Regions from separate parts of the Halobacillus sp. AWM4_238 genome, predicted to be linked through region 3. Evidence: riboswitches for the same ligand, from Rfam matches in the RefSeq annotation. Region 3 holds a riboswitch; each other region holds the start of a gene.
The links. Region 3 has a riboswitch for S-adenosylmethionine ahead of ACXACN_RS16665 (PLP-dependent aspartate aminotransferase family protein). Riboswitches for the same ligand answer to the same signal wherever they lie in the genome.

Region 1 (3,114 bases), 2.0 Mb from region 3:
TACCCTGGACTCGTGGAATTCTTTGACGCGTATGAACCGAAAGCGCATGTCCTTGATTTAGGATGTGGACAAGGCAGAGATTCATTAAGCCTAGGAAGGTTGGGGTACAAGGTGACAGGCGTCGATATCTCTACTGTCGGGCTTGATCAAATGAACCAAACGTCCCGTGACGAGCAGTTGAACGTAACCGGGAAAGTAGGAGATATTTACACGTATCCGGTTGAAGAGGAACACGATATTGTTCTGTTGGATTCGATGCTGCATTTTTATAAAAAGGATATCAAGAACGAAACGAAGCTCGTCCAGCGTATTGCTTCAGAGTTGAAATACGGCGGGATGTTGGCTGTTTTTATGATGCAAGGGGAAAAGAGAGAGGCATACTTGAAGCGGGTGTTGGATGAGATGGAGGTCGAGTGGAAAGTACTTGCTGACCGCTATACAGACTACCCGGAATTCAACGCGCGCTATCATATGTATATCCTGAAAAAAGACAGTTGAGTATTCGTATTGTTACGATCATAAAAATATTTGGCCACGACTGAAGCTATTCAATAACCTGCTTACTCCAAGTGGTTTACAGAAGGTAGTAACCTTGAATTCGAGTTTTAAAGTATAGGGAAGCGAATCTTGACTAAGAAGATTCATAACCGTCCACAGACAAAAAGGTGAATGTTTGAAAACGCCTGTCTGAATTACAGGACAGGCGTTATTCCTTATGCTTTCGTCTTATAAGATGTGATGTGATCCTGCAGCGTGTCGTCACTGCCGAACAGGAAGTGTTTCTCCATATCCGGGGAATACGTGGAGTTGACGGCTGTACGGCCGACGGTTTCTGCTACTTCACGTAGCATAGCCGGAGATGCTCCACAGCAGAGTCCCAGGTAGTTCACACCAATGCTGTACGCTTCTTTGGCCCACTCAGCAAGCTCATATCGGTTCGTGTATAGCGGGTCCAGGGACGTTGGGAACGTTGTTTCCGTTGGAAGAGTACAGGCACAGCCACCGTCCGGCAGATTGAAGAAGGTCGGGTGTTCTTCCGTCGTGCGGTAAGGAATTGGAAGGGCACCTACATAACCGTCCACCGTGTTACGGATTTTCTCTACATACGGCTGCATCGTTGCTGGTCCTCGGAAGCAGTTCATCCCTACAACAAGTGCGCCTTTTTCTTCTAATAAGCGGCAGGCTTCTTCTACTTCGTAGCCGTCACGCAAAATGTTTTCTCCCATCAGACCGAAGGTGATCACCGCAGGGAGGTCTTGTTTTTGAATTTCTTCCAGTGCGATCAGCGCCTCTTCGTAATAATAGAAGGTTTCGCCGTTCACAAAATCTACCCCTTCATCCTTACACCAGCCGACCATCTCAGCAAACATGCTTCTTGTTTTTTCAACAGCTTCAGGGTCATCCGGGTTGAACAGGTTAGTGTTGGAAATGTTCCCGGCTACGAGTGCTTCTTCCTCAGGGTGCTCCTCTGCAACTTCTTTGGCTAGACGGATGGCCTGACGGTTAAGCGGCTCTAATAAATCCTCTTTGCCGATGATTCTCATTTTCTCCCGATGGCCGTTATAGGTGAAGGCTAGGACGACGTCGGAGCCAGCGAGCATATAGTCACGATACGTCTGTTTTAGTGCCTGTGGATTATCGAGGGCTACTTCAGGGACAAAGGATCCGGCCTGTAAATAACCGCGGCGCTCCAATTCAAATAAGTATCCTTCTCCACAAATCACCGGTCCATCCTGTAATCTTTGTTCTAATGTTCGTTTCATTTCATTCCACAACCTTTCATTTTGTAAGAATAGTTTATTAGAAAGCTCATGCCTTTTTTCAGGTACAAGCTGACTTTCTGAGACTTTCTGTCTGATAGGGGCATAACCGATTCAATCCTGTTCCCCTCCACATTGATCCAGTCCATTGAAATAAAAAAAGGACCTCCTTGGATAAGGGGTCCTTTATGTATCAAGAGTCTCCTTATCTTCAAGGTATCACTACCTTCTGGATTTAGCACCGTGCCTATGGCTGGTTGCTGAGGTATCAAAGGGCCAGTCCCTACACCTCTCTGGATAAGTTTTATTCTTATGTGGTTTTTGGAAAAACAGTTTAACACATTACGTAAGACGTTTAAATCAAGAATCAAAGCGAACATTTGATGTTAATTATTTCGCTTGCGATTTACAATACATGAAAATAAATGAAGAATCAATGGAATTTTCAGAAAAAGTTTTTGGTGGTATGGTTCTATTTGAAAATACCTGCACTACCTTATGATGTTCAGGCGATTTTAATATACATAACGATTCTTGGAGTGGATGGTTTGAGCTAATCTCAATCGCTTTGTTAAAGTTTGTTGTTCATATTTAACTCCTCGAAACGAAGCCTGCATGAGAAGGGCAGTTTCGTTGAATACTTGAATGCGAGATAAATACATATTGTAAGTGCCTCGCTTTTTTCTGGTAGTATTTGGAGTTATGATGTTAATAGCTAAAAGACTTACAGAATGTGGAGGTGTGGACTTTGTTGAAAAAATATTTAGGATCGATCTCTTTATTATTCATGATCATTTTTATACTTATATTTTTTGTTCCACAACTATTGAATCCGTTACCTGAGTCTTTATTAATAGGTTATTTATACCAATCACTATTGTTATTTCTTTTATTGAGTTCTTTTGTTACTGCACTCTTTAGTGCGAAAGGGCGTGTGAAAACAGTTGCTTTATCCATTTCTTCTCTTGGGATGTTAGGTTTGGTGATCCTATTGATATATATTATGGGAATGATAGGGTTCGGTAATTTCGGGACATAAAACTTATGGATAATATACATCTACACTAATGGGTACAAGGAGGGGATTTATTGAAGAAGCAAGTCCTATTTATTCACAGTGCAGGTCCACAGGAAGGAAAGCAAGGAAGCAGCCATCTAGTTTCTTATTTACAAAATTCATTAAGTGAGGATTACCATTTATCCTGTCCGGCCATGCCAAATCCTGAAAATCCGAGTTATGCTGCTTGGAAGGCTATCCTAAACGAGAAACTTTTGGAGATGGAGGGTCGAGTTGTTCTGATCGGCCATTCACTGGGTGGCTCAGTCCTTTTGAAATATCTCTCGGAAGAAGCTT
Region 2 (3,114 bases), 540 kb from region 3:
CCGACAAATCCAGCCATGGCGGAAGCGCCGACAAGGCCAATGGTTGCAATCGTCAAATTAAGAACGATGGAGCTTAACGCTTCAGGTATGTAAACACGACGAATAATCTGCCACGGGGTTGCACCCATTGCTTCAGCCGCCTCGATCACGCCTGGCTTCACTTCAAGTAAACTACTTTCTACTAACCTAGCAATATAAGGGGCTGAGAAAATAACCAACGGTACAACGGCTGCTGCTGTACCTATAGACGAACCAACAATTAACCTCGTAAATGGCAAAATGGCCACGAGCAGAATGATGAAAGGAATGGAACGGAAAAAGTTAACGACCGAGCTGAAGGAACCGAAAAGCGTTTTGTTTTCTAACAAACCTCCCTGCCTCGTAACGACTAGGATGATCCCTAACGGTAAACCGATTAAAGTAGCTGCCAATAATGAGATTCCAACCATCAAAATGGTTTGATACGTCGCCTCCCAAATTCTTGGCCAAAATTCCATTAAGTTAACCTGCATGGGAAGTCACCTCCTGTACAGATACTCTTTGTTGAATATGGTTAATCACTCGTAAGATTTCTTGGTCCGGCCCCTGAAGTTCCACAACGAGATGACCGAACGGTATTCCTTGAAGCTCCGTAATTTGTCCAAACAGTACGTTAACTTCCACATCAAATCTTTTAGACACTTGAGATAGAACGGGTTCTCCGGCACTTTCATCAACAAAAGTCACACGATAAATATGCCTTGAAGAACCCCTTTCCTCGATTCCATTTAGTATTGAAGCGGGGATGTCATTTTCCATCACGGTCTTCACAAAGTTTTTCGTGGTTGGATGTTGAGGACTGGAAAACAAATCAAAGATCGATCCTTTTTCAATAACCCGTCCACTTTCCATTACAGCAATGCGGTCACACACTTCACGGACCACATTCATTTCATGTGTAATCATCAAAATCGTTATGCCATATTCATCGCGTACCTTCCGCAATAGCTTCAGAATTGACTTCGTCGTTTCAGGATCAAGGGCTGATGTTGCTTCATCACAAAGCAAAATTTCAGGAGAAGTTGCTAAAGCTCTGGCGATTCCCACCCTTTGCTTCTGCCCTCCGGATAACTCTTCCGGATACTGTTTCGCTTTATCGGACAATCCGACAAATTCGAGAATTTCTGCTACTCTTCGATCGATTTCTTTTTTCGGTGTCCCTGATAAAGAAAGTGGGAAAGCCACATTATGGTGAACCGTCTTTGATTCAAGCAAGTTAAAATGTTGAAAGATCATCCCAATCCGCTTCCTTACTTGTCTTAAGTCTGGTTTTGAAAGCTGCGTCAAATCCTCACCATTGACCAGCACCCTTCCCTCTGTGGGGCGTTCGAGTAAATTGACCAAACGGATCAGGGTACTCTTACCAGCTCCACTAAAGCCGATCACACCAAAAATTTCTCCCTTATGTACAGTCAAGTCCACTTGATCCACAGCACGCAAGTCGCTCCCATTGTGCTGATAAACCTTCGAAACATCTTCGAATTGAATCATTCTGTCCCTCCTAGACGCAAAAAGAGCCCCTCTTCTAAAAAATAAGAAGAGGGGCTCTCAATATGTATGAGATACCGTCTCTTCTCATCTTTCACATGCATCCGCACATGCTGGAGTTGGCACAGTTTCTGATCGTTTCGACGGATCAGTTCCGCTGCCGAGGTTTCGTAGGGCCAGTCCCTCCACCTCTCTAGATAAGAAGAAAAGTCATTTGCTTTTTTATTGATGTTGCCAATCATAATACAGCAAAAAAGCTTTGTCAATTTAATTCACTAAACTTTCCGAATTTTTCATAGTAGGACTACGCTATTTCTTCCCTATAGTTATTAAGCAATATGGCAGGATTCTTTAAGACTCGATTTCGAGATGTTTTTTTGAGTGGATGGGGGCTGCGGGGAATAGCTCGCTTTCCGCGGGAGCGCGGTGAGCCTCCTATGGGACGTGTGGGACAGGTGGGACCCCGGAAGGCGTAGCCTGAGGAGGCTCACCGCCCGCCCCATGGAAAGCGAACAGTTTCCCGGAGCCCCTAAACTCACCCAAACATATCGAAACGGAGTCTTACACAAACGGGAGATTTAGTGAAATATAATTATTTGAGAGATTACCCTAATACCTTAATGGGTATAGATAAGGAGAACTAATTACCAAGGAGGTATTTCATGTTTCACTATACGGTGGAAACGGACAAAGGGATGTATGAAGCGATTGAGAGTCTTGAGGCTAATCTCAAAGAAGCAAAGTTCGGGGTGTTATGGACCTTTGACATCAAAGATAAGCTTCATGAAAAAGGATTGGAATTTGAAAAAGAATTTAAAGTCTTGGAAGTTTGTAACCCTGTAGAAGCGCAACGCGTGTTAAATGAAAACGTATTGGCTGGTTATTTCCTCCCTTGTAAAATGGTTATCTATGTAGAAGGAAACAAAACAAAAATCGGTATGCCTAAGCCGACTTCTCTTACTCAAATGGTTGAGGATGAAAACATTCAAGAGATGGCAAGTGACATTGAAGAACGTTTGAAGGTTTGTATGGATCAAAGTGTATAACCAAATGAAAGAGCTGCTATTTTAGCGGCTCTTTTCTTTTAAATCTCATTATCAAAAAATATCAATGTTCAATAGGAGGTAAAGACTCTGCTTTTTTTCCTTTTAATGAAAAGTAAAACTCACCCTGGCTGGTAAGCGCACCATAAAACACCTCCGAGACATCATGGGTACCCAGCTTGGTACGTAACCAATCCATGTCCCGACCTGCGCGAGCTAAAAGATCTTGTTGCATTTGTCCATCCAGAATAAGGGGGATGTCATAACCCCCACCCCTATATGGGAACCCCATATCTTCTCGGGTTACGGCTTCTTTGGCATTTTTCAGTTTAATGGACAGTTGGCCGTTCGGTTCAATGATGCCAAGTTCAACATTATTGATTTCAAATACATTTTGCTCTCTGAGCATGTGTGTAATATTATCAAGAGAATATTGAATGCGGGAGATGTTCTCTTCAATCATTTCCCCCTCGAAAATAACGATCGTCGGCTCAAAAGTCAGGAGTTTCCCTACTTTCCTGTTTCGTAATTTTAACGTTACGAT
Region 3 (3,114 bases):
GGAGATCATATTGTTGCAGCAGAAGATGTATATGGAGGTTCACACAAGCTGATCACAAAAGAGCTCCCCACCTTTGGCATTGAAGTTACGATGGTTTCTTTTCAAAATCTGGACGATGTTTCGAATGCGATCACGGACCAAACAAAGCTCCTTTATACTGAATCGATTTCGAATCCCTTCCTGCGGGTTGAGGATTTAGAGGGGTTAGTCGCTCTTGCTCGTGAGAACAATGTGAAAACAATGGTTGATAATACATTCGCCACTCCATACTTATTGCAGCCGTACAAACATGGCGTCGATCTCGTTGTACACAGTGGCACGAAGTACATCGGAGGACACAGTGACGTGACGTGCGGGGTGCTAGTCGGAAATGAGGATTTGATTCAAGCAGCGACCCAAAAGGTTGTCACGTTTGGTGCGAATCTCAGTCCGTTTGAAGCCTGGCTTACTCAACGAGGAGCCAAAACTTTAGGTCTTAGGATGAAGAAACAATCCTACAATGCAAAGCAGGTAGCTAAAGCTCTTGGTGATCATGATACGGTTCGTGCCGTCTATTATCCTGAGCGGGTATCGGAAAGAGGAAACGGGGCCATTGTTACCATTGAGCTTGAAGATTCCGTTGATATAGAGGCTTTTTTCCGGTCTCTTGGATGGATAAAAATTGCTCCTACGTTAGCGGGGGTAGAGACAACGGTTTCGTACCCTGTCCGTACCTCTCACCGCGCGTTATCAGACACTGAACGTGAGAAAATCGGCATCAATAACTATGTCATCCGCTTGTCGATTGGAATCGAAGATCATGAAGATATCATTAAACAGCTGGCAAGAGCAATCGCAGGTTCCGAATATTAAATTTTCTAAAATAATTGACTTTTCTGATTGTTATTCGTTATAATTCTCAACATAATCATTCAACTGCATACATCTCTTATCAAGAGAGGCTGAGGGAATAGGCCCTGTGAAGCCCGGCAACCTTCAAACATCGGTTTGAAAAGGTGCCAAGTCCTACAGATCACATGGATCTGGCAGATAAGAGGAGGAACCGAAATGACAAACCCTCTTCTTATTTGGAAGAGGGTTTTTTGCTGTTCGAAAAAAGGTTCAGTGACGTTTCATACGTATAATGCCTACTATGCCAATAAGGTTGGAGTACTTTTTAAGGAGGAAATAATCATGACGAATTCTTTTGAAAGCTATGATGTCGATACAATTTCTTTGCACGGAGGACAGTCGCCCGATCCGACGACAGGATCACGAGCTGTCCCCATTTACCAAACGACTTCTTACGTTTTTCACGACACCGAACACGCCCAGAGCCTTTTTGCTCTTGATGAGCCTGGGAATATCTATTCCCGTATCGGTAATCCGACCGTCGATGTTTTTGAAAAAAGAATGGCCCTCCTGGAAGGCGGAGTGGCTTCTGTTGCAACGGCTTCCGGGATGTCAGCCATCGCTCTGTCCATTCTGAACATCGCAGGTTCTGGAGATGAAATCGTTGCTGCAGCGAACCTTTATGGAGGGACTTATAATTTGTTCGCTAACACTTTACCGCAATATGGCATTAAAGTTCGCTTTGTTGACCCTGAGGACCCGGAAAATTTCCGCAAAGCCATCACGGATCAAACCAAAGCGGTTTTCGCAGAAACGATTGGAAACCCAAGCCTTCATGTACTGGATATTGAAAAGGTAGCGGCTGTGGCTCATGAACACGGGATACCCCTTCTCATCGACAATACATTCGCAACTCCATATACATGCCGTCCCATAGAGCATGGGGCTGATATCGTTATCCATTCCGCTACAAAATGGATCGGAGGCCATGGGACAGCAATCGGAGGAGTCGTTGTAGACGGGGGACAATTCAATTGGGGAAACGGCAAGTACCCGGTTTTCACAGAGCCTGATGACAGTTATAACGGGATTGTTTATACCGCTGACTTTGGAACGCTCGCTTATATTACGAAACTGCGTGTTCAGTTGCTTCGTGACTTTGGTTCCTGCTTGAGTCCTCAAAATGCATTCTTGTTATTACAAGGGCTGGAGACGTTGCATTTGCGTGTTGCTCGTCATGGAGACAATGCTCAGGAAATTGCGGAGTACTTACAAGGTCATCCTGATGTGGAATGGGTGGCATATCCAGGGTTGTCCTCACATCCAGCTCACAAGCTGGCAAATCAATACCTTGAAGGAGGCTACGGATCCATCGTTAACTTTGGCATCAAGGGCGGAAGGGAAGCGGGTAGAAAAGTGATCAATCATATCTCCCTTTGGTCCCATGTAGCTAACGTAGGAGATGCGAAATCATTGATCATTCACCCCGCTTCCACCACGCACCAGCAATTGTCTATTGAAGAACTTGCTGCAAGTGGAGTGACGGAAGAATTAATTCGTCTATCTATAGGACTTGAATCGAGCAAAGATTTGATCAATGATCTTGATCGTGCCATTGCGAAAGCAACTGGAAGAGAGACGGAGAAAACAGCCATCACTGAAAATGATGAGGGTGTGATCAAGTGGGCTTTGAGTTCTTCTAAAACAAAAGAAGATGGAGAGACGCGCCCTAAACGTTTAGCCGTTGTCGGATTGAGCGGAAAGCCATCACGTCCGAGCCACCGTCTTGCTCGAAAAATGCAAAGGCTCGGGTACCAAATCATCCCCGTCAATCCGAGAGAAACAGAAGTACTTGGAGAGAAGGCGTACCCAGACCTGAGATCGATTCCATTCAAAGTTGATGTCGTTCAAGTGTTCCGCAGTCCAGAAGCAGCCATTGAAATTGCGAAAGAAGCGGCAGATATCCGCCCGGATGTGTTCTGGCTGCAAGAAGGTGTCATCGCACCGAAGGCGGCCCAAATTGCAAGTGAAGCAGGACTTGAAGTCGTTCATAACCGCTGTACGTATAAAGAGGCCCAACGTTTGCGGGGGGCGATTGACACATACGCCTGTGAAATCTAATAACCCAAAAAGAGGAGGGTGGGAGTTATAGAAGGCATTCATCACTTTGAGGTTATAGTGAGGTGTTTCTGGCTGGGGATTTAGCTCACATGGATGAGGAGGGATACGTAATCTTCCAGAGCAGGAATGATGACAGGTTATCTATTTTACTGGAGAGCGGGT
Region 4 (3,114 bases), 1.0 Mb from region 3:
ACCCTAGAGGACATCGCTATTGGCCAATTTTCAAAGAATGATAAAGATTATTATAAGCTCGAAGTCAATGGAGATGAGGAAGTAGACCTCTCTGTGTCCCTCTTCTCTATTGATGAAGAAGAAACAAACATGAAGCTTAATGTAAACGTTTATGACTCCACTGGCGAAGAAGTAGCAAGCTACTTTGAAGATAGTGATGAGTATGGATATGCGGGTGGTTTTACTGTGAATCCAGGGATCTATTACTTAGAGGCTTCCGATTCAGCTAACCTAAATAATGGGGAATCGTATATGCTGAGTTCTTTCATTTTTGAAGAGGAGCCATTCATCGATCGCATCTCTGGGGAAGACCGTTATCATACAGCAGCAGCAATCGCCGTACGTCGTAGCGGTGGGTATCCAAGCGAACATATCATACTGGCTACAGGAGCAGATTTTCCCGATGCCCTTGCAGGTGCACCACTTGCCTCCTACTATGATGCTCCCATCCTTTTGACTAGAAAAAACACTCTGCCACAGATTACGAAATCAACGATTGATGTGTTAGATGCTAAGTCTGTTACGATCCTTGGTGGTACGGGTGCTATTTCCAAAGAAGTAGAAAATGCCCTTTTGAAATTAGGATTGGATGTCGAAAGGATTTCAGGTTCTGATCGGTATGAGACTGCAACGGCCATTGCCGAAGTACTTCCGCCTAGTGAAGGAGCTGTGATCGCTTACGGAAGAAACTTTCCTGATGCCCTTTCCATTGCCCCAGTGGCCGGCATGAATATGATGCCGATCTTATTAACAGAAAAAAGTAAACTCCCTGATTCAACGAAACAAGCCATTAAAGATTACGACTTCACCTATGTCGTAGGTGGCGAAGGTGTTGTAGATCAAAAAGTTTTTGCTCAACTCCCAGATCCAGAACGTATTTCAGGAAAAAACAGATACAGCACATCCATTGCTATAGCTGAGCACTTCGAACTAGACCCAATGTTTGTGAACGTAGCTACTGGAGAGGATTTTGCTGACGCTCTTGCAGGAGCCGCTTACACATATGGTGAACCGTTACTGCTGACTCCTTCTGATTCCCTTGCCACAGAAGTGAAAGATTATTTCGTTAAGAACGAAACCTATTACTTTACTATTCTTGGTGGCAAGGCAGCTGTCAGCGAAAATGTTGAAGATGAGATTTTAGAGTTATTCGAATAAGAAAACTATAAAACATCCCCAAGCAGGCAATCATGCGCTTGGGGATGTTTTTTTGTGGGTAAAGGAAATCTCCTTCTAGAAGTTGGACAACGAAAGTCAGTGACCTACTCAAAAATCCTCATGACAAAGTCAACCTCAACACCATTGATACCAAAAGCTATGTCTATGCCCTCCTGAAGTACATAAATAATATAAATTTTCACACTTTTCTACAAAATCCATTGACACCCATCCTTTCCCTTGCTAACATGGCACTTAACCAAATAACGAAAGAACATCTTATCCAGAGAGGTGGAGGGACTGGCCCTGTGAAACCCGGCAACCGCTATATGTATAGCAAGGTGCCAAATCCTACTGAGTGAACGCTCAGGAAGATAAGAGATTTCCTGAATCTCTAAACCTCTCTATCTCATTGATAGAGAGGTTTTATATGTTCCAATTGAATAATGATTCTTATCCAGAGAGGCAGAGGGACTGGCCCGTTGACGCCCGGCAACCATCAAGCAACCGCTTGAAAAGGTGCTAATTCCTGCAGGAGATGATCCTGGAAGATAAGAAGAGCCAAGAGCCCTCTTCTTATTTTTGTGAAGAGGGCTCTGTCTATTTTAAAAAAGGAGTTGTTACATAGATGACTACCGTACTTCTAGATGGCATCCGTACCCCGTTCGGAAAGTGGAAAGGGGCCTTGAAAAAGAAATCCGCAACAGAACTTGGATCGCACGCGCTAAACGCTTTATTAGAGAAAAATCCGATAGCCAAACAAGCAGATGGTGTGCTGCTAGCCCAGGTGATACAGGCTGGGGGTGGCCAGAACCCTGCCAGGCAAGTCGCTTATAAGGCTGGGGTCGATATCGGTACACCTGCCATTACATTGAACAATGTTTGCTTAGGCGGAATCGCCACAATCGCGGATGCCTCTCGGAGACTGCAATATAACGAAGGAGAATTATATATCGTCGGTGGCTTCGACTCGATGACAAACGCTCCTCATACCGCTCCTGTACGCGCTTCTTCCGGACTTGGTCATAGCATGCTGAAAGACACCTTACTGAACGACGGTTTATGGTGCGCCTTGAGCGATGTGTCGATGGGAGCTCTTACCGATGAAAAAAACCGCTCCTTCGAAATCAGTCGAGAGGAACAGGATGAGTATGCTGCCCTTTCCCAACAACGAGCAGCGAACGCTCAGGAAAAAGGATGGTTCCAACCTGAAATCGCTCCTTTTTCTGGATTACTCGAGGAAGATGAGGGCATCCGCAAAGGAACGACAGTTGAAAAGTTATCCAGCCTCACCCCCGCCTTTTCCAACGAAGGCACGATTACAGCAGGCAATGCTTCACAGATGACGGACGGAGCCAGTGTGGGCATCGTCACCATAAAAGAAAAAGCTGAGTCAATCGGACAGAATCCGCTGGCAGAAATCATCGATTGGTCAGAGGTTGCAGGACCAGATGCCAGTTTGCAAACCAAACCATCGCAAGCGATTCAAAAACTTTTAGACAGACATCAATTGACGACAGAGGATATTGATTTGTTTGAAATCAATGAAGCCTTTGCCAGTGTCGTAATCGCCAGCTGCCGGGAGCTTGGCATCGATTATGACCGGATCAATGTCAACGGTGGAGCGATCGCTCTTGGTCACCCTTTAGGTGGCACAGGGTTCCGGCTCGTGTTGACCCTTGCCCATGAACTGAAACGTCGCGGCGGAGGTAAAGGCATCGCTTCCCTTTGCGGCGGGGGTGGACAGGGAATGGCTCTATTGATTGAAGTTCCTCATTCCTAAATCGAAAGGAGACGAATCCATTGACTACAACGACCACAGCTCAGCGCTCCCCTTACCTATGGGAGCCATCGAGCCAACGAATTGAACAATCCCATATTAAAGCTTTTGCTGAATATACCGAGCAGCCACTTTTC

Region 1: it holds a riboswitch for S-adenosylmethionine, as region 3 does, so the genes downstream of both, ACXACN_RS06915 (homocysteine S-methyltransferase family protein) here and ACXACN_RS16665 (PLP-dependent aspartate aminotransferase family protein) in region 3, are expected to answer to the same signal.
Region 2: it holds a riboswitch for S-adenosylmethionine, as region 3 does, so the genes downstream of both, ACXACN_RS13965 (methionine ABC transporter ATP-binding protein) here and ACXACN_RS16665 (PLP-dependent aspartate aminotransferase family protein) in region 3, are expected to answer to the same signal.
Region 4: it holds a riboswitch for S-adenosylmethionine, as region 3 does, so the genes downstream of both, ACXACN_RS11775 (acetyl-CoA C-acyltransferase) here and ACXACN_RS16665 (PLP-dependent aspartate aminotransferase family protein) in region 3, are expected to answer to the same signal.

Annotation. Positions count from the first base shown of each region.
Region 1 covers NZ_JBSWSY010000002.1:1,349,136-1,352,249, reverse strand. The annotation lists gene ACXACN_RS06920 (class I SAM-dependent methyltransferase) at 1-498, shown strand, start outside; gene ACXACN_RS06915 (homocysteine S-methyltransferase family protein) at 714-1,763, opposite strand; SAM riboswitch class I at 1,963-2,064, opposite strand; gene ACXACN_RS06910 (alpha/beta fold hydrolase) at 2,850-3,114, shown strand, end outside.
Region 2 covers NZ_JBSWSY010000002.1:2,801,569-2,804,682, forward strand. The annotation lists gene ACXACN_RS13960 (methionine ABC transporter permease) at 1-512, opposite strand, end outside; gene ACXACN_RS13965 (methionine ABC transporter ATP-binding protein) at 502-1,530, opposite strand; SAM riboswitch class I at 1,612-1,731, opposite strand; gene ACXACN_RS13970 (DUF302 domain-containing protein) at 2,190-2,573, shown strand; gene ACXACN_RS13975 (DUF421 domain-containing protein) at 2,635-3,114, opposite strand, start outside.
Region 3 covers NZ_JBSWSY010000002.1:3,342,108-3,345,221, forward strand. The annotation lists gene ACXACN_RS16660 (trans-sulfuration enzyme family protein) at 1-852, shown strand, start outside; SAM riboswitch class I at 926-1,036, shown strand; gene ACXACN_RS16665 (PLP-dependent aspartate aminotransferase family protein) at 1,174-2,952, shown strand.
Region 4 covers NZ_JBSWSY010000002.1:2,312,856-2,315,969, forward strand. The annotation lists gene ACXACN_RS11770 (cell wall-binding repeat-containing protein) at 1-1,197, shown strand, start outside; SAM riboswitch class I at 1,474-1,578, shown strand; SAM riboswitch class I at 1,648-1,755, shown strand; gene ACXACN_RS11775 (acetyl-CoA C-acyltransferase) at 1,826-2,980, shown strand; gene ACXACN_RS11780 (acetoacetate--CoA ligase) at 3,001-3,114, shown strand, end outside.